Linked DNA regions of Dongshaea marina. The main gene of each other region encodes a partner of the protein of the gene in region 2 in a complex. Links are inferred from orthologs where the notes say so. Each region holds a gene or a part of one and is shown on either strand. Other genes may lie near its edges.

Region 1 (5,756 bases), 830 kb from region 2 along the record:
TTGGAAGCCCGGCTCAGATGCTCGGTTACATCAGCGACTACCTGGAAAACCCAGCACTGAAAAAAGCACTCAAAAATCCGAAGGTTAAACTGGATTACCAGAAGTACAACTGGCAGCTCAATCAGCTAGATTCGTAAACTGCTCACCGGCCTCTTCACTAAAGGCCGGTGATGTTGCAAGCTGCTCACTATACTTGAAGTCAAGGTCCCGCAAACGGATAAAGCAATGAGGCTCCTGTTCCCTGTCGTGAGCATTTTTGCCCTGCTTGGCAGCTCAAGCTCAGCATCAGGGTTACCCCGGATCAGTGAAATCTCAGCCGCGGTTGGCGACTGGCCCCCCTACATCCACTGCCAGGGAGAGAAACCTCACGGCTTGCTGATTGAGATCGTTGAAGCCGCCTTCAAAGAGCAGAAGATAGCAATCAGCTTCAGCTGTTACCCCTGGGCCCGGGCAATGAAGCTCACCCAGGCCAGGGTTCATGACGTGACCTTTCCCTGGCTCAAGACGAAACAGCGCCAGAAAAACTTTACCTACAGCATCCCGATCGCACCCATCCAGTACGTATTTTTTCATCTGAAGAATCGAAGCTTCGCTGAGTTGGGGAAGGAGCTGACCGAGGATAAACTCAGAAGATACAGCATCGGGGGAACCTTTGGTTATAGCTACGGCCCCCTGCTGGATAGATACGATCAGAATATAGGTTTAAACCGCGCCAAGTCCGATGTGGCTAATTTTAAAAAACTGCTGCGAGGACGCATCGATCTCTTCCCGGCAGACTTTCAGGTGGGCTACTACCTGCTGTCGAGCTTCAAGCCTGCCGAACGAATGCAGATCACTAATCTTCCCGCCAACATTCTTCGCAAAAATACTTATCTGTTGGTCAGCCGCCAACATCCGGATGCGCCACAGCTCCTGTCAGCCTTCGCCTCTGGCATGCAACAGCTTAAAGAGAAGGGTATTGAGGAGAGGATCCTTTCCCGCTATATGGTACCCGAGGTAGCAGCTCTTCCTGAGTAACACCGGGCCAATGCCAGCAGATTATTGCCGGCTCCTCTCCAGAATCCACTCAAGCTGTGCATCCAGGACTGATTCTGTGGGAAACACTCCATCCAGAGCCGCAGTACCGACCGTAAAGCCCGCCGCCCCCGATGCTGCCACCGCCGCGATACGCGGCTCGCTGTCGATAGAGCCCGCCATGATCACCGGTTTACTCACGGCACGACACACCGAATCCATCAGAAGATCAACATCTCCACGCATCCGGTAGGCCAGCAGATCCAGACCATCCACCCCCTCCAGAGCAGCAATCTCCCGGGCACTGGCCACAATCTCATCGACAGAGCCCTCAAGCACACTCGGGTGCCCGACCACTCGACCGGCAAAGGGATAATAGTTAATGCCGCTGCCAGCAATCACCGGCAATACCGCCTCGGGATGGGTGCCTCCCAACAGGTAATCCACTCCCAGCTCGACAGCCGCCCGGGCCGATCGAAGCTCACTTTCGAGATCCAAAGAGACCACCTCAAGATAACAGGTCGCCCCCGCCTGGTGAATTCGCTGCGCCAGGGTTTTAAGCTCCTCAAACGGCAGGCCCACATCTTTAAAACCTATATGGCGAATCCCTGTCCCGAGTGCTTTCTCCAGGTACTCACCGGCACCCGTCACCGTCTGATCCTGACGGGTCAGCATAAAAATAAAGTTGAGATCCATGGCTTATTCTTCTTATTTTTTGCATCAAAAAGGGGGCTTGGCCCCCTAGTAAAAACCTATGCCTGAAAGGGCTGACGGCCACTCAGGGCGTGAGCCAGGGTGGTGCCATCCACCAGATCCAGCTCCCCCCCACGGGCACACCATGGGCAATCCGGCTCACCTCAATTCCATGATCCTTGGCAAGCTCGGCAATATAATAGGCCGTTGCCTCTCCCTCAACCGTCGGGTTGGTCGCCAGGATCACCTCACCCAGGCCTTGCTCGGCAAAAATAGCCTCCAGCTGTTCCAATCCCAGCTGCTCCGGCCCCACTCCATCCAGGGGAGAGAGGTGCCCCATCAACACAAAGTAGCGACCGCTGTAGTGACCGAGCTGCTCTATCGCCAACACATCGGCGGGACTCTCAACCACACATAGCTGACCCGACTCGGCCCGCTTGGGGTTTTCACACAGGCTACACAAACGATTTTCAGTAAAGGTGCGACAACGCTCGCAGTGCCCGACAAGATTCACGGCATCGCTCATGGCGGCCGCAAGCTGGGCTGCGGATTCACGTCCACTCTGCAGCAAATGAAACGCGATGCGTTGCGCCGACTTGGGCCCGACTCCCGGCTGGCACTGCAGCTCGCTGATCAGGGCATCGACTAATGGGCTAAATTTCATCATCAATTAAAACGGGCGCCATGGCGCCCGCTCCTTGATCAAAATGGCATCTGAAAGCCTGGTGGCAACTGCATCCCACCTGTGACTTCTGCCATCTTGCTCTTATTCTGCTCCTCGACGCGACGCACCGCATCGTTAACGGCTGCAGCAACCAGATCTTCAACCATCTCTTTGTCATCCTGCAGCAAATCGGGATCGATCTCGATACGGCGTACCGAGTGACTGCCGTTCATGGTGACCTTGACCATGCCCGCTCCGGACTCACCGACAACTTCCATCTGGGCCAGCTCTTCCTGCAGCTTCTGCATCTTTTCCTGCATCTGCTGCGCCTGCTTCATGATGTTACCTAATCCACCTTTACCAAACATTGTCTCTACTCTTTTTTGCTGTAATGACCCAGATATTGGGTAATTCTTTGTGATTTCAAGTTACCGGGGCTCAATACTATCCAAATCCAGCACCGCCGAAAAGTGTTCGACCAGCTGTCTCACCCCGGGGTCTTGTTCGACGGATTGTACCGCCTGTTGGCAGAGTTCGCCATAGAGGCGTTGAGCAAGCTCCGTTGGGGTCTCTCCTTCCCCCTCGGCGCCAAGGTTCACCTTCAGCTGATGGCCCTCATCCAATACCCGGGAGAGGATCATCACAAACTCCTGTTCGGAGCGCTCATTGAGCAGGTGGCGATGGGAGGGACGAAGCTTAATTTCCCAGCAACTCTCCTCCAAAATACCCACCGAGTGCAGCGCCAACTGACGCAGCCTCCCCTGCAACTCACTGCGGCCAATCAGGGTGGCCCATGGGTCACCGCTACCTGCCAGCAGTGAGGCCGCAATCTCACCCCGCCCCCGCACAGCAGTTGATTCCTGTTGTGGCTGCTGTGGCTGCTGTGGCTGCTGTGGCTGCTGTGGCTGCTGTGGCTGCTGTAAAGCAGCCTGGGGTCGAACCCCGGATTCATCAAGAGGCTCCTCCCAGGGCGGGCGATCTTCAACCGAAGTTACCGCCCCGCTGACAGTACGCTCCACCTGCGGCTCTACGCCATGATCAGCAGCCCCTGGCTGCTGAAGCACCTCCTCCACAGGTGGCTGCGCCCCCATATCAGATGGGTTCACCGAGGTGAGCTCTTGTGATCCAGAGCTCTGCTGAGCCATTTCCGCCTGAAATGGTGCCGGACGAGGCGCTACTTCCTTAGATGGTGAGCACTGAGCAGGAGCTGCTTGCGCCTCACCCTTGTCAGAATTATCACTCGTGTTACGAAAGCTTCGTAGCTGGCGACGCCGAGCCAGTAGTTGCTGCAAGCCCCCAGCCTCAGAGGAAGCGACCTGCTCCGTGTTCGCATCAAAAGTGCTCGTTTGCTCCGCCGCCGGCTCTGGTTGAACCACCTCGTTTACTGGTGCCAGTTCAGGCTCTGCCATTGCAGCCGATTCAGCCACGGGTGCCGACCCGGCCAATGCCTGAGGTCCGGACTTAGCCTCAGGCTCGACAACCACAGTCGCCACAGGCTCCAGCTCGGTCATCAGTTGACGCTGTTCGCTCTCCAGCGCCTCACGGGTAATACTCTGCTCCACTGCGGAGGCTTGAGGCGGGGGAGCTACCGCCGGGGCGGGCTCAGAGGGCGAGGTCAGCTCAGCTGCTTGCCTGAGCAGGGCCTGCTGCTCGGCAAATAGCGACTGCGCGCCCGAAGCCATGCCCTCTGAGGCACTCTGGCTCCGAGCCTGGCTAAAATTTTGCGGTTGTGCCGCCCCGGTATTTTTCGCCAAGGGCTGAAATGCCAGCATCCGCAGCAAAGTCATCTCAAAACCACTGCGGGGATCCGGAGCCATCGGCAACTCCTCCCGCCCCTTGAGAGCTATCTGGTAGTAAAGCTGCAGCTGCTCCGCCGGCAACGCCTCGGCTAAGCGGCGCAGTAGCTGATGATCGGCCTGCTCCCGGTCGACCGCGGCCGGAGCCAGCTGAATCATGGCCGCTCGGTGCAACAGGGATTCAAGCTCCTGATGAACCCGGTCAAAGTCAACCCCCAACTGCGCAATCTCGCGGGCCCTGGCCATCAGACCATCGCCATCCCCCTCAAGCAGCGGGGTAAACAGCTGGTGCAGATAATCCACATCTAAAGTGCCCAGCATCGCCTGAACGGCGCCCATTTCGAGGGCTCCACTGCAACAGGCCAGCGCCTGATCGGTCAGACTCAGCCCATCACGCATACTGCCGTTGGCCGCCTTTGCCAGGGCCTGCAGAGAACCATCATCCCAGCTTGCCCCCTCCTGCCCCAGGATATACTCCAACTGCCCCAGGATCTGCTCACGAGACAGGTTCTTGAGATGGAGCTGCTGGCAGCGGGACAGGATGGTGATCGGCAATTTTTGCGGATCGGTCGTGGCCAGCAAAAACTTCACATGGGGAGGCGGCTCCTCAAGGGTCTTGAGCAGCGCATTAAAGCTGTGGCGAGACAGCATGTGCACCTCATCGATGAGGTACACCTTGAAGCGGCCACGGGCAGGCTTGTATTGGACGTTATCCAACAGCTCCCGGGTGTCTTCCACCTTGGTTCGGGAGGCGGCATCGATCTCCATCAGATCGACAAAACGTCCGGCTTCGATCGCCAGGCAGGAGTCACAGGTTCCGCAGGGCGTTGCGGTGACGCCCTGCTCACAGTTGAGACAGCGCGCCAGGATCCGCGCAATGGTGGTCTTTCCCACCCCCCGCGTACCACTGAGTAACCAGGCATGGTGCAGCCGCCCCTGTTCTATCGCATTGCCCAATGCCATCAGCACATGCTGCTGACCCACAACTTCCTGGAAGTTGCGTGGCCGCCATTTGCGGGCCAATACTTGATAACTCATCTTAATCGCATCTCATCCATGCCATAGTGACTCAAAAAACGAACTTTACTCGCCTTCAAATTCCACCAGCTTACACACATTGATATCCAATGCCTGCAGCTTCTTCTCACCCGGCAGATCGCAAAGGGAGATCACAAACGCCGCATCATGGACCAGGCCACCACGACGACGTACCAGGTGAACGGCAGCCTCTGCAGTGCCACCGGTCGCCAGCAGATCATCGACGATCAGCACCTTATCCCCCTCACTGATCGCATCTTTATGCATCTGCAGAGTATCCTGCCCATACTCGAGCTCATAGCTCTCTTCGATCACTTCCCGGGGGAGCTTTCCAGGCTTACGCACCGGCACAAAGCCCACTCCAAGCTCGGCTGCCACCGGCGCTCCAAAGATGAAGCCACGGGCCTCGGTTCCAACAACCTTGTCGATTCCCGCATCTTTATAGTGAGCCACCAGCTCATCGATGGTCGCCTTAAATGCAGCTGCATCCTCAACCAGGCTGGTGATATCGCGGAAGATGATTCCGGGCTTAGGGTAGTCAGCAATCGCAC
Region 2 (8,023 bases):
GCGATCAACGATGCAGGCATCTGTGTTGAGCAGGTCGGCTATGTGAATGCCCATGGTACCTCGACGCCAGCCGGCGATATGGCAGAGCTTCAAGAGGTGAAGAACCTGTTCGGTGAGCATGCGAAAAATGGCATGATGGTCAGCTCGACTAAGTCGATGACAGGCCACCTTCTGGGGGCTGCTGGCGCGATTGAAGCGATCTTCACTGTGCAGGCCCTGCGCGATCAGATTGCACCACCAACCATCAATCTGGATAACCCAGAAGAGGGTTGTGATGTGGATCTGGTTCCTCATACCGCTAAGAAAGGGGAGTTCGAGTACGCACTCTCTAACTCTTTCGGTTTTGGTGGGACCAATGGGACACTGATCTTTAAGCGAGCCTGATTGGTCAGAACCTCGTTGTAAAAAGCCTGATATGGAAAATATCAGGCTTTTTTTTTGCTGCTCTACACCAGAGGCGATCATTGTGCTGAGTTTTGTCACACCCGAGAGCCAATAGAGTATTGAGATCTGAGAGTTGGTGTTATCTTGAGTCGCTGTTTTGATGATGCACCTGCCATGGGTGGCTTTAATCGGCAGAACACTACACTCGGAGCTATTGCATAGGGAGGAGAATAGGGTGAGTTGTGAATTATCTGCGAGTGATCGTGGACTCCTGTATGGCGATGGGATATTTACCACCATCTGTTTTAAGGGAGGGGCTTTACAGCTCTGGCCCTATCATCTTGAGCGTTTGCAGCAGGGCTGTCGACGACTATCGATCCCTGAGCCCGGGGAAGAGGAGCTGCTTGCACAGCTTGAGCCTTTTCTCAGCGCCGGAGAGGATCGGGTCGTTAAGATTATCATTACCCGGGGTACAGGAGGGCGGGGCTATTCAATGCCCAGTGAAGCATCACCCAGCGTATTGATCAGTGAGCATCCTCTGCCTGGCCATTATTCTCAGTGGCGTCAGCATGGGATCCGTCTGGGGGTATGTCGGCAGCATCTCGGCCATCAGCCAATGCTGGCAGGCCTTAAAACCCTCAACCGCCTTGAGCAGGTGCTGCTTAAAAAAGAGCTCGATGACTCCGGCTTCGATGAGGCACTGGTACTGGATCTGGATGCCAAGGTGACCGAGGCCGTATCTGCCAATATTTTTTGGCGTCACCAGGGACAGATCTATACCCCAAACCTTGAGCTTTCTGGAGTTTGTGGGGTGATGCGTCGCTGGGTGATAGAGCTCTGTGAAAAATATGGGCGCAAGGTTCGAGAGGTTCGCGCCTGCGTTGAGGAGCTTGCTGCAGCAGATGAGATCTGGCTGACCAATGCGCTCCTCGGAATTGCACCGGTCCGCGAATTTACTAAGCGAAGCTATGTTGACTGGTCGGTCAGTCGTTGGTTACAGGAGCAGCCATGCGTCGCGCTAACCTGATTAAGATCATTGTTTTGGTTGTCGTGTTGGGAGCTGCGGCAGGTGTTGGTTATGTGGGGCATCAGATTGCGCGAGTCGAGCAGCCGGGAGTCGTGACTCAATCACAGCTTTTTACCGTCTCCCGGGGGGAGTCTGCGCGCTCGGTGGCCCGGCGTCTACTTGCCGATAAGCCAGGGATCTCCCCTTTTTGGCAGGAGCTGTGGCTACGCTTTCATCCGGGATTATGGGCGATCCGGGCCGGGACTTACCAGCTGGATGCTGGCTGGAGTCTTCCTCAGGCGTTAGATTGGCTGGTTAATGGCTCACAATATCAGTTTCGGCTGACTTTTATTGAGGGTAGCGAGCTCTCTGAATGGCTCAAACAGCTGCAGGGAGCCTCCCATCTTGAACATCCACAACCTGCCCTGACGGCTCCTGCGATCGTCAAGGCTTTGGGGGCGAGTCATACTAATCTTGAGGGTCTGTTGCTCCCAGATACCTACCTGTATGTTGATGGGGAGACGGAGCTGGATATTCTCCGCCAGGCTTATACCCAGATGCAGCAGTTCTTGCAAAGTAGCTGGGCAGATCGCAGTTCCGGGTTACCCTATAAAACCCCTTATCAGGCACTGATCATGGCCTCGATGATTGAAAAAGAGACCGGGGCTAGCCAGGAACGTTCGCTGATCGCCTCGGTGTTTGTCAATCGCCTGAGACGAAATATGCGTCTTCAGTCTGATCCAACGGTGATCTATGCCCTGGGGAATAGTTACGATGGTCGTTTGTCACGGCGTGACTTGCGGGTAGCAAGCCCCTACAATACCTACCGGGTGCGAGGGTTGCCTCCAACTCCGATCGCCATGCCCGGACGGGCCTCCATTTTGGCGGCCTTGCATCCGGCAAAGAGCGCCTATCTCTATTTTGTGGCAAAGGGGGATGGGACACACTATTTTTCTAAGACCCTGGCCGAGCATAATCGGGCGGTACGTCGTTACATTCTGAATCGAAAATGAAAGCAAAATTTATTGTAGTTGAAGGCCTGGAAGGGGCCGGTAAGAGTAGCCTGATGCCTGCGGTGGTGAACTGGTTAGAGCAAAGGCTCAAGGTGCGGGTGATCACGACCCGGGAGCCCGGAGGAACCAAAATTGCGGAGCAGTTGCGCTCAATTATCAAGCATGGGATAGAGGAGGAGCACTTAAGCCCCATGGGTGAGGTACTGCTTCTCTATGCCGCACGATTGCAGCTGATCGAGCAGGTGATCAAACCTGCCCTGGAGCAGGAGATCTGGGTGGTTGGTGATCGCCATGATTTCTCGACTCTGGCTTACCAGGGAGCCGGGCGCTCACTGCCTTTTGATCAGTTGAAGCAGGTGCGCGATGTAACCCTCGGGGATTTTCGACCCGATCTGACCCTTTACCTGGATCTGGATCCAGAACTCGGGATGCAGCGGGCGCGTAGTCGCGGAGAGCTGGACCGGATTGAGCGTCAGCATATCGATTTCTTTCATCGGGCCCGGGCCCGCTATCAGCAGCTCGTCGCTGAGGAGCCTAAGGCTGTGACCATAGATGCCTCACAGACTCCGGAGCAGGTCCAACAGTCGGTGCTGTCGGTGTTGGAGCAGAAATTTTGCTGAGTTATCCCTGGCTGGAAGAGCCCTGGCAGCAGCTATTGACTCAGAAGAACAACCAGCGCTTCCCCCATGCACTGCTGTTACAGGCTCCGGATGGAATGGCGCACCAGGAGCTGCTTAAGCAGTTAGCAAAGCTGCTGCTGTGTGAGGCTCCAACTCCTCAGGGGTATTGTGGTCAGTGTCACTCTTGCCGCTTGTTTGAGGCGGGTAATCATCCGGATCTGTTGCAACTTGAGCCTGAAACTAAAACCATAGGGGTGGATGTGATCCGGGTTTTAGGCGAGCGCTTTGCCAAGCGTCCAACCCTTGGGAGGGCTCAGGTCGCACTCATTGAGTCCGCCGGGCGGCTCACCGAGAATGCGGCTAATGCCCTGTTGAAAACCCTCGAAGAGCCGGTTTCGGATAGCTACCTGTTTTTACATTGTCAGAGCCGGGATCAGCTATTGCCGACCATTACCAGCCGCTGTTATCAGCAGATCCTGACGGCCCCGGCGGAAGCCATAACCCAGAAGTGGCTTGCACAGAGGCTGCAGCACCCTCCTTCCATGACTGAGCTGCGTCTTAATCAGGGGCTGCCACTTCGAGTGCTTAGATTTTGTGAAAAGCAGGGTGGGGAGGAGCGCAAGCTGATAGAGGCGATTGGCAAACTTGCTGACTCACCGCAGCAGGTGATGGTTATTCGGGATCTCATTGCCGAGGAGTTTGAAGAGCGTCTCAATTGGTTGCTCTATTTCATTCAGGATCTTCAGCGTTACCTGCTGGGTTGCTCCAGCGAGAGCTGGGTGTGGCAGCAAGCCAAAGCATCGGTTGAAAGCCTGGGGAAACGGTCGTCACTGGCAAAGGTTCAGCGCCACTATCATGGGCTGCTTGAGCTTAAAAGGCAGGCGAGGCCCGGTACCCTGGTTAATCCAAAGTTGCAGCTTATGTCCTGGCTCAGTCTGTTTTATGAGGATTGCTGCTCGAGACGCTGATTCTCTACGGCTCTGTGCCGGGGTAACCACTTAGAATTCAGCAGTTAATTGGTCTACCTTGATAAAGGGAGAGTAGTCGCAGGCAAGGGCTATGGACAGCGATTCTAAAACATGTTTAACCCTGAACATTCCGATCGTTGACCGGCAACATCAATGGTTGTTTGAGCTGATTGAAGAGCTGGGACAGATGAAGCCATCCGGAACAAGTAAGCGAAAAGTGGCTATCATACTCTCAAAGCTGCTTGATTACTCCCATTATCACTTCGAGACGGAGGAGAAGCTGTTCCGGCTCAATGAATATCCGGTTGCCGAGGAACACCTGGAGGATCATGAGCACTTTGTGTTTACTTTTAATAAGCTCAGAAAGGAGTTTGATAAGGCAGAAGATAATCAGCCGGAGACAGAGGCGGAGCTTATCATCAAAATCCACCGCTACCTGCTGAGATGGTGGACACATCATATTCTAGAAAAAGACAGCCAGTATGTTGATTTTATTAAGAATACTGAGATCTAGCCGATTGCTTTAGTTGGTTTGTCACTTACCCGGATATTATTTTATGACAGGCATCCCCCTGTATGCTCGATGCCATTGCTTTCGCTACGTCACGAGGCAGCAACGGCGATGCTGGCGATGGGTCTAAATGCTCCCCGAACAACCTCCTTCGATATAAAACCTATATAGGCCCTCGTGCTTGTTATCCATGACGCGGTTCATACCTATCAAGCATGGGGGTCGTTCAGCCAGGATCTCACTGCAGCAACGGCTTCACATAAAGCACATCCGTCCTCCCCTGAGATCTTCAATCCAACAGCTTACGTTCGCATTATCTGCAGATGAGCTTTTCACCGCCTTAACTCCAGTTAGAAAGTGGGCTGTGATTGCTATAAGATGCTTAGTCATGATTTGAAGTTATGAGCAGCGATAAATGAGCTGCGGTTATTCATTTTACCAGGAGTGTTAGGTGTTACTCGTTGATTCACATTGTCATCTCGATCGCCTTCTTTATTGTGACGAGCTTCCCTCACTGGAAGCGGCCCTTAAGCAAGCCAGCCAGCGCGGAGTTGGATTGTTCCTCAGTGTCGGCGTGACATTGGATGGTTTTGCCGAAATGATTAAGCTGGTTGAGCCCTATCCATCTGTGCATGCATCCTGCGGCGTTCATCCCCTGAGTATCGCCGATGGGGTCGATATGGCGCAGTTACGTGAATATGCGGCGCACCCTAAGGTGGTGGCGATCGGCGAGACCGGCCTTGATTATTACTATGCGCAGAACCAGGCGGAGCAGCAACAAGCATTTGCCGGGCAGATTGAGCTGGCGGCTGAGCTGGCCAAACCCCTTATCATCCACTCCCGGGATGCCAATGCCGATACCATAGCTCTGCTCAAGGCCCATGGTGGTGAAAAAGCGGGGGGAGTGATCCACTGCTTTACCGGCGATCAGGCGATGGCTGAGCAGGCCCTGGAGCTTGGGTTTTATATTTCGTTTTCCGGGATCATCAGCTTTAATAGTGCCCAGGCGCTACGAGATGTGGCGGCTAGCATTCCACTGGAGAGATTACTGGTTGAGACTGACTCACCCTATCTGGCTCCCGTGCCATATCGGGGGCAGAGTAACCGCCCCGCTTACACCCGGGTGGTGGCAGAGAAGCTTGCCGAGCTCAAGGGGATCGGCCTCGAAGAGTTGGCTGAGATCACCACCAATAACTATCTGAAACTGTTTTCGATCCGGGATCCACAGCCCTTTGTTGTCGATTGAACCGGTAGCAGGAGGTACCTCCGTGGTTGATTTGTGAACCTGTGATCCACGGCAGTTTTTTCGCTGGGTGAAGAAACACTTTGTTACTTTTCTATGTTAGAATCGCACCACGTCTGCGATGTAATAATGCGGATTAGAAAAAACAAAGGGAATTAGAAAATGAAATTTTGTACTGACAACGGCCCAGTTGATATTGAACCTCAAGAGATCACTCAATGCTCCTCCATCGCAGGAGGCGCGCGGACCATGGTGGAGTATCACGACAGTGAACAAAACCTGTGCCGGGTGGTGGTTAATGAAAACCCTAACCAAATGCGTATGACTATGATGGCTTCGCCACAGAAGCTATAAGGTCAAATGGCACAACCTCACTTAGGTTGTGCCTGCTCCCTCCTTCTCCTTCTTTATTTTATCCAAGCCATTTCGCTGGTTTATTGCTCGCCTGTCTCTCCTTGTTCCATTATTTAATGGGGAACATAGCTAATTTTCACCCGTTGTCGGGTATCATGATCTGATGCAGGGAGTCGGATGGATAATCCTCCACAAGGACTGATTAATGTGAGGTTCAATGTTTTTAGAGCAGGTTGACGTAGTTGGTTTTCGGGGTATCAGCCGTTTAAGCCTCAAGATGAGTTCAACGACCGTTTTGATCGGTGAAAATGCCTGGGGTAAGAGTAGTTTTCTGGATCTCTTGTGCCGGATCCTGGGTCAGGATTCCGGGCTCTATCAATTCAGTGAGTCCGATTTTCATCAGCCCTGGGAGGATGAGCTGGAGTCGGCCAGTCATCTGCATGTAGTGCTCACCTTCAGAGAGCGACGCAGCGGCAGCAGTCAATCCAAACGCCTGGAGCACTTTAAGCCGGTCTGGTGTGAGAGCCGGCGCCGCGATAAATACCAGCGGATCTACTATAGGCTCTCGGCAGAGCACAGTGGGCGGGGAGTCTCCACCGAACACAGTTTTTTGGATCGCCATGGCCACTCAATTGAACTGGAAAACAGCCAGCAGCTATTGCTGGATCTGGTGGCGATGAACCCGGTGATCCGCATTCGCGATGCCCGGGCGAACCGTGAGCTGGGAGAGACCGAGCTGGAGTGCAGTCCTGAGAGTCAGGAGGACGGCTCGACCCACTCTCTGGAGCTGCGTTTGGAGCAGTTGACCCACAAGCTCAGTGAGATGCCGCAACAGCTCTCCGAGAGCGAGGTCCGTGATGGAATGCATGCGATCCGTTGCCTGCTTGAGCACTACTTCCTTTCTTTTGGTCAGCGTCATCAGCCCCAGCGGCGCGCCCGGGATATCGCGATCAAGCCGGTATCGATGCAGGGGCTGAGTAACCTGACCGATCTGGTGCGCGGCACCGACAATCGCCACGCCAGGCTTGCTTTGATGGGAGTGGTAGGCACCCTTCTCACCGAGGGACGTACCCGGATGCTGCGTCCGGATGTACGGCCGATTTTGATCGTAGAAGATCCTGAGAGCCGCTTACATCCAACTTTGTTGGCGCTGGCCTGGGGGCTGGTGGAACAGCTACCGGCTCAGAAACTGGTGACCACCAACTCGCTGGATCTGCTGGCATCCATTCCCCTTAATCAGATCCGCCGCCTGGTGCGCCATCAGCATAAGATTGAGGTTTATCGGCTGGGCAATGAGTTTTACTCGGCCGAGGATCTGCGCAAGATCGCTTTTCATCTGCGACTGAATCGTCCGGGCTCTTTGTTTGCCCGCTGCTGGCTGCTGGTGGAGGGGGAGACTGAGCTATGGTTACTCTCAGAGTTAGCGCGGGTGTGTGGCTATAGCCTGCGCGCCGAAGGTGTGCGGATCATTGAGTTTGCCCAGTGTGGGATCAAGCCACTCATTAAGCTTGCCCGGGATTTTGGGGTGGAGTGGCATCTTTTGACCGATGGCGACGAGGCTGGCCTCAAGTACGCGAATACGGTGCAGATCCGTCTGGAAGGGGAGCGGGAGAAGGATCGGCTGACTGTGTTGCCGGCACGGGATATTGAGCATTTTCTGTATAAGAACGGCTTTGAAGAGGTCTACCGAAAAGCGGCGGGCTCTGCGGGTAAGCGCAACATGCCGCAGCGACGGATCATCGAGAAGGCTATCTCCCGCTACAGCAAGCCGGGGATGGCGCTGTCGATCCTGGAGGCGATAGAGGCGCAACCTGAGTCTAGTATTGAAAAGATCCCATTGTTATTCCGCCAGCTATTTGCCCGGGTGATTAGCCTGGCAAGAAGGCAAGCGGGTTAAATTCAATATTATGCCATCATACCTATT
Region 3 (5,588 bases), 2.4 Mb from region 2 along the record:
AGAGCAATGTGAACCTGACCTATACCTTTGATAACTTTGTCGAGGGTAAATCCAACCAGCTGGCTCGTGCGGCCGCAAGCCAGGTTGCAGACAACCCGGGGGGCGCTTATAACCCGCTGTTTCTCTATGGGGGAACCGGCCTGGGTAAGACCCACCTGCTGCACGCGGTAGGTAACGGGATTAAGCAGCGCAAGAAGAACGCCAAGGTGATCTATATGCACTCTGAGCGTTTTGTCCAGGATATGGTCAAGGCGCTGCAGAATAATGCCATTGAGGAGTTTAAGCGCTACTACCGTAGTGTGGATGCCCTGCTAATTGATGATATTCAGTTTTTTGCAAACAAGGAGCGCTCTCAGGAGGAGTTTTTCCACACCTTTAATGCGTTGCTCGAAGGCAATCAGCAGATCATCCTGACCTCGGATCGCTATCCCAAAGAGATTGACGGGGTTGAGGATCGCCTCAAGTCCCGTTTTGGCTGGGGATTGACTGTGGCCATTGAGCCGCCGGAGCTTGAAACCCGGGTGGCGATCCTGATGCGTAAGGCCGACGAGAGTGAGATCAATCTTCCCGATGAGGTTGCCTTCTTTATCGCCAAGCGTTTGCGTTCCAATGTGCGGGAGCTGGAAGGCGCCCTGAACCGGGTGATTGCCAACGCCAACTTCACTGGGCGTGCGATTAATATCGATTTTGTGCGTGAGGCGCTACGTGATCTGCTGGCGCTGCAGGAGAAGTTGGTCACCATAGATAACATTCAGAAAACTGTGGCGGAATACTACAAGATTAAGGTTGCCGATCTGCTGTCGAAGCGACGCAGCCGCAGTGTGGCTCGCCCGCGTCAGTTAGCCATGGCCCTGTCTAAGGAGCTGACCAACCGTAGCCTACCTGAAATTGGTGATGCCTTCGGTGGTCGGGATCATACGACTGTACTTCATGCGTGCCGTAAAATCGGTCAGTTGCGTGAAGAGAGCCATGATATCAAGGAAGATTACTCTAACCTGATCCGAACCCTTTCCTCTTAAGGAGTGTGAGCCTGATGCAGTTTACGGTAAACCGCGAATCGTTATTGCGCCCCCTCCAGATGGTTGCGGGGATCTTAGGTGGCCGGCCGACTCTGCCGGTGTTGTCCAACCTGTTATTTGTTGTGGATGACAGCTCATTGTCGATTACCGCCACCGATCTTGAGGTGGAGATGATAGGACAGCTTCCGCTGACATCCATCGATGAACCGGGACGGGTCACCATTCCGGCGCGCAAGCTGCTGGATATCTGCCGCGCCCTGCCCGAAGGGGTCGATATTACCTTTAGCCTTAAAAATGAGCGGATGATGGTGCGTAGCGGCCGCAGCCGTTACTCACTGGCAACCCTGCCGGCTCAGGATTTTCCAAACATTGAGCAGTGGGAGTCGATCCTCGAGTTTGAGCTCAGCCAGGGAGAGTTGCGTAAGCTCATCGATGCCACTCAGTTCTCTATGGCCAGCCAGGATGTGCGTTACTACCTCAACGGACTGCTGTTTGAGACCGAGGGCTCGAAACTGCGCACCGTGGCGACCGATGGCCACCGGATGGCGATGTGCTGCCTGGAGGTGATGCAGGAGCAGGCGCTCCCGGAGCACCAGATGATAGTGCCGCGTAAGGGGGTTTTGGAGCTGGCGAAGCTGCTGGACAGTGATGAAAACCGGGTGCTACTACAGATGGGGCAGAACAACCTCAGGGTGGTGCTCCCAGGGATCATTTTTACCACCAAGCTGGTCGATGGTCGCTTTCCGGATGTGCGGCGGGTGATCCCTGCCAACAGTGATAAGTTCCTGCTGGCCAACCGTGATGCCCTCAAGCAGGCACTGGCGCGGGCTTCGGTATTGTCGAATGAAAAGTTTCGTGGGGTTCGTCTGAGCTTTAGCGAGAATCAGCTGTGTATTACCGCGAACAACCCGGAGCAAGAGGAAGCGGAAGAGTATCTGGATGTTGAATATCAGGCACAAGAGATGGAGATCGGATTTAACGTCTCCTACATGCTGGATATTCTCAACACCCTCAAGTGCGAGACGGTTCGCCTGGCCCTGACCAACGCCAATAGCAGTGCACTGATCGAAGATCCGGACAATGAGGCCTCTTTGTACGTGATCATGCCGATGCGACTCTAGGTGATGCTTCTCTCTCAGCTGAATCTGCATCACTTTCGTAATATCGCAAACGCCTCACTGCAACCGGCCCGCGGCATTAACCTGCTGACCGGGAATAACGGAAGTGGTAAGACCAGTTTGCTGGAGGCGATCCACTGCCTGGGGTATGGGCGTTCATTTCGCTCCCACAGGGCTAGTCGGATCATCCGTCATGGGGAGTCGGCCTATGTATTGTTCGGGCGCTTGTCCGATGAGGATGCTGCAACTGAGCTGGCGATCGGCATGGAGCGGAGTCGATCGGGGGTGTCCCAGCTAAAGATTGGCGGCCAATCCGCGGATAGCCTTGCGGCCCTTGCCAGGCTATTGCCGGTACAATTGATCGATCCCCAGGGGGGTGAGTTGCTCAGTGGTGGCCCTAAACTCAGGCGATCCTTTATCGACTGGGGAGTGTTCTACCAGGACAATAGCTTTCACCCCTTGTGGAAACAGTTTAGCCGGCTTCTTAAGCAGCGTAATGCACAGCTTAAGCAGAGCCGCGGTTATCAGGCGCTCGGTTTCTGGGATCAGGAGCTGACCCGGATTAGTGAAGAGATCGCGGAAAAAAGGGCGGAATATTGCGAAGGATTTTTCTCGCAAGCTGTTGATTTTATTGGATTTTTTCTTCCTGAGTATGAAGTTTCTCTTGATTATTATCAGGGGTGGGATCATGAAAAATCCCTCGGAGAGCTTCTTCAGGCAAATTTTGAACGGGATCGGGTGCTGGGCTATACCAGCACCGGGGCCCATAAGGCCGATCTCCGGCTAAAGGCAAATGGTGTTCCTGTTTGCGACATCCTGTCGAGAGGACAACTGAAGCTGATGGTATGTGCGATGCGCCTGGCGCAGGGTTGTTACCTCTCAGCACAGGGCGATAAGAAAGTTATTTTCTTAATCGATGATTTTGCCTCTGAGCTCGACTCAGAAAAGCGCCATCTATTGATGGAACGGTTACAACAGAGCGATTCTCAAATCTTTGTCACAGCCATTGATCTTGATCATCTTGATCCCGAGCTGGTTGCCCGGGCTGATAAGATGTTTCACGTGGAACATGGCAGGATTTCTGAGATATCCCGAAGTGTGAGAGCAAGCGATGAGTGCTGATAACAGTTATAACTCCTCAAGTATTAAGGTATTAAAAGGTCTGGATGCGGTGCGTAAGCGTCCGGGAATGTATATCGGGGACACCGATGATGGAACCGGCCTGCATCACATGGTATTTGAGGTGGTCGATAATGCGATTGATGAGGCATTAGCGGGTCATTGTAGTGACATCATAGTCACCATCCATGCGGACGGATCTGTCTCGGTTAAAGATGATGGTCGCGGTATTCCTGTGGATATGCACCCGGAAGAGGGGCGTTCGGCGGCCGAAGTTATCATGACGGTACTGCATGCCGGTGGTAAGTTTGATGATAACTCCTATAAGGTATCAGGTGGTCTGCACGGGGTCGGGGTTTCCGTGGTAAATGCCCTGTCCGATCGTCTGCAGATGATTATTCGTCGCCAGGGGCATATCCATGAGCAGAACTATCACTTAGGGGAGCCTCTGGAGCCTCTCAAGGAGGTTGGAAGCACCGAGTCCTCAGGTACTGAGATCCGCTTCTGGCCAAGTGAAGAGATCTTCTCTGATACCAACTTCCACTACGACATCCTGGCCAAGCGGCTGCGTGAGCTCTCTTTCCTTAACTCGGGGGTGTCAATTCGCCTGATTGATGAGCGGGAGAACCGTGAAGATCATTTCTGCTACGAGGGCGGGATTCAGGCATTCATTGAATATCTCAATCGTAGCAAGACGCCGATCCATCAGAAGGTTTTGCACTTTAATATGGAGCGTGACGATGGGATCAGCGTTGAAGTCGCCCTGCAGTGGAATGATGCCTATCAGGAGAATATCTTTTGTTTTACCAATAACATTCCTCAGCGCGATGGTGGAACACACCTGGCGGGCTTCCGTGCCGCACTGACCCGAACACTGAATAACTTCATGGATAAAGAGGGTTATAGCAAGAAAGCCAAGACCTCTGCATCCGGTGATGATGCCCGGGAAGGTTTGACCGCCATTATTTCGGTGAAGGTTCCGGATCCCAAGTTCTCTTCTCAGACCAAGGATAAGTTGGTCTCCTCTGAAGTGAAGACCGCCGTTGAGCAGACCATGGGTGAAAAGCTCAGTGATTATCTTCTGGAAAACCCTCAGGATGCACGCTCGGTGGTTTCAAAAATCATCGATGCCGCGCGGGCGCGTGAGGCTGCGCGCAAGGCGCGTGAGATGACTCGCCGCAAGGGAGCACTGGATCTGGCCGGTCTGCCCGGCAAACTGGCTGATTGCCAGGAGAAGGATCCGGCACTTTCAGAACTCTACATAGTGGAGGGTGACTCGGCAGGTGGTAGCGCCAAACAGGGTCGTAACCGGAAAAACCAGGCGATCTTGCCACTTAAGGGTAAGATCCTCAACGTTGAAAAAGCTCGCTTTGATAAGATGCTCTCCTCTCAGGAGGTGGCAACTTTGATCACGGCTCTGGGCTGCGGCATCGGCCGGGATGAGTATGATCCGGACAAGATGCGCTATCACAACGTCATCATCATGACCGATGCGGACGTCGATGGTGCGCACATTCGGACCCTGTTGCTTACCTTCTTCTACCGTCAGATGCCGGAGCTAATCGAGCGCGGCTATGTTTATATTGCTCAGCCACCTCTGTATAAAGTCAAAAAGGGTAAGCAGGAGCAATACCTCAAAGATGAACTGGCTCTGCTCGAATACAAGACCACCATGGCCCTGGATCGTGCCGCACTGCATGTCAATGAGTCGGCTCCCGGGATTAGTGGTGAGCCTCTGGAGAAGCTGATTGCCGAATATCGTAAGGTTCAGAAGCTGATCGAGCGCCTGTCCCGGCGTATTCCATCTGTGGTTTTGAACCAATTGATCTATCAATCGGCTCTGGCAATTGAGTCTTTGAATGAGCAATCAGTGGTAGAAACCTGGTGTAAAGAGCTGGAGCTGGCACTGTGTGAAGGCAAGGTTAATGGCTGTGATTACTCAGTGACTGCCAAGCTTGATGAGGAGCGTGGCATCTATCTGCCTGTGGTGATGATCCGTCAGCATGGTATTGAGCATGCGAATCCTCTGAGCTACGACTTCTTTGCTTCCGGTGAATACTCACGTATTTTGCAGCTGGGTGAGAAGCTGGCTTCACTGCTCGAAGAGGGTAGCTATGTGAGCCGCGGTGAAAAGCGGATGCCGATCGCAAACTTTGAGGATGGCCTCAACTGGCTGATGAATGAAGGAGCTCGGGGTGTGAGCATCCAGCGCTATAAGGGACTCGGTGAGATGAATCCTGAGCAGCTGTGGGAGACCACCATGGATCCTGAGGTTCGTCGAATGCTGCGGGTGACCATCGAAGATGCGGTTGCTGCGGACCAACTGTTTGCG

Evidence for each region. Proteins that work in one complex are often made in the same cells at the same time.
Region 1: the proteins of holB (region 2) and dnaX are in contact, whole or in part, in a cryo-EM structure (PDB 8GIZ), measured with the Escherichia coli proteins. The link is inferred for Dongshaea marina from one-to-one orthologs.
Region 3: the proteins of holB (region 2) and dnaN are in contact, whole or in part, in a cryo-EM structure (PDB 8GIZ), measured with the Escherichia coli proteins. The link is inferred for Dongshaea marina from one-to-one orthologs.

Annotation. Positions count from the first base shown.
Region 1 is NZ_CP028897.1:1,538,325-1,544,080, reverse strand. What follows is about bases 2,503-5,604. They hold dnaX (DNA polymerase III subunit gamma/tau), read right to left. Parts: upstream 5,206-5,604; coding sequence 2,800-5,205; downstream 2,503-2,799. Other genes in these bases: apt (adenine phosphoribosyltransferase), read right to left, coding at 5,251-5,604; DB847_RS07550 (YbaB/EbfC family nucleoid-associated protein), read right to left, coding at 2,503-2,739. Also shown: DB847_RS07570 (DUF547 domain-containing protein), read left to right, coding at 1-137; DB847_RS07565 (substrate-binding periplasmic protein), read left to right, coding at 226-1,017; DB847_RS07560 (type 1 periplasmic-binding domain-containing protein), read right to left, coding at 1,039-1,710; more of DB847_RS07550, read right to left, coding at 2,410-2,502; more of apt, read right to left, coding at 5,605-5,756. UniProt on the Escherichia coli protein: Part of the beta sliding clamp loading complex, which hydrolyzes ATP to load the beta clamp onto primed DNA to form the DNA replication pre-initiation complex.
Region 2 is NZ_CP028897.1:2,362,753-2,370,775, forward strand. Bases 2,005-5,003 are described here. They hold holB (DNA polymerase III subunit delta'), read left to right. Parts: upstream 2,005-3,016; coding sequence 3,017-3,991; downstream 3,992-5,003. Other genes in these bases: mltG (endolytic transglycosylase MltG), read left to right, coding at 2,005-2,403; tmk (dTMP kinase), read left to right, coding at 2,400-3,023; DB847_RS11340 (bacteriohemerythrin), read left to right, coding at 4,083-4,505; DB847_RS11345 (TatD family hydrolase), read left to right, coding at 4,954-5,003. Also shown: fabF (beta-ketoacyl-ACP synthase II), read left to right, coding at 1-384; pabC (aminodeoxychorismate lyase), read left to right, coding at 620-1,411; more of mltG, read left to right, coding at 1,393-2,004; more of DB847_RS11345, read left to right, coding at 5,004-5,748; DB847_RS11350 (hypothetical protein), read left to right, coding at 5,908-6,099; DB847_RS11355 (DUF2813 domain-containing protein), read left to right, coding at 6,317-7,996. UniProt on the Escherichia coli protein: Part of the beta sliding clamp loading complex, which hydrolyzes ATP to load the beta clamp onto primed DNA to form the DNA replication pre-initiation complex.
Region 3 is NZ_CP028897.1:26-5,613, forward strand. The notes cover bases 153-3,086. They hold dnaN (DNA polymerase III subunit beta), read left to right. Parts: upstream 153-1,033; coding sequence 1,034-2,140; downstream 2,141-3,086. Other genes in these bases: recF (DNA replication/repair protein RecF), read left to right, coding at 2,144-3,086. In the rest of the region: more of recF, read left to right, coding at 3,087-3,259; gyrB (DNA topoisomerase (ATP-hydrolyzing) subunit B), read left to right, coding at 3,249-5,588. UniProt on the Escherichia coli protein: Confers DNA tethering and processivity to DNA polymerases and other proteins. Acts as a clamp, forming a ring around DNA (a reaction catalyzed by the clamp-loading complex) which diffuses in an ATP-independent manner freely and bidirectionally along dsDNA.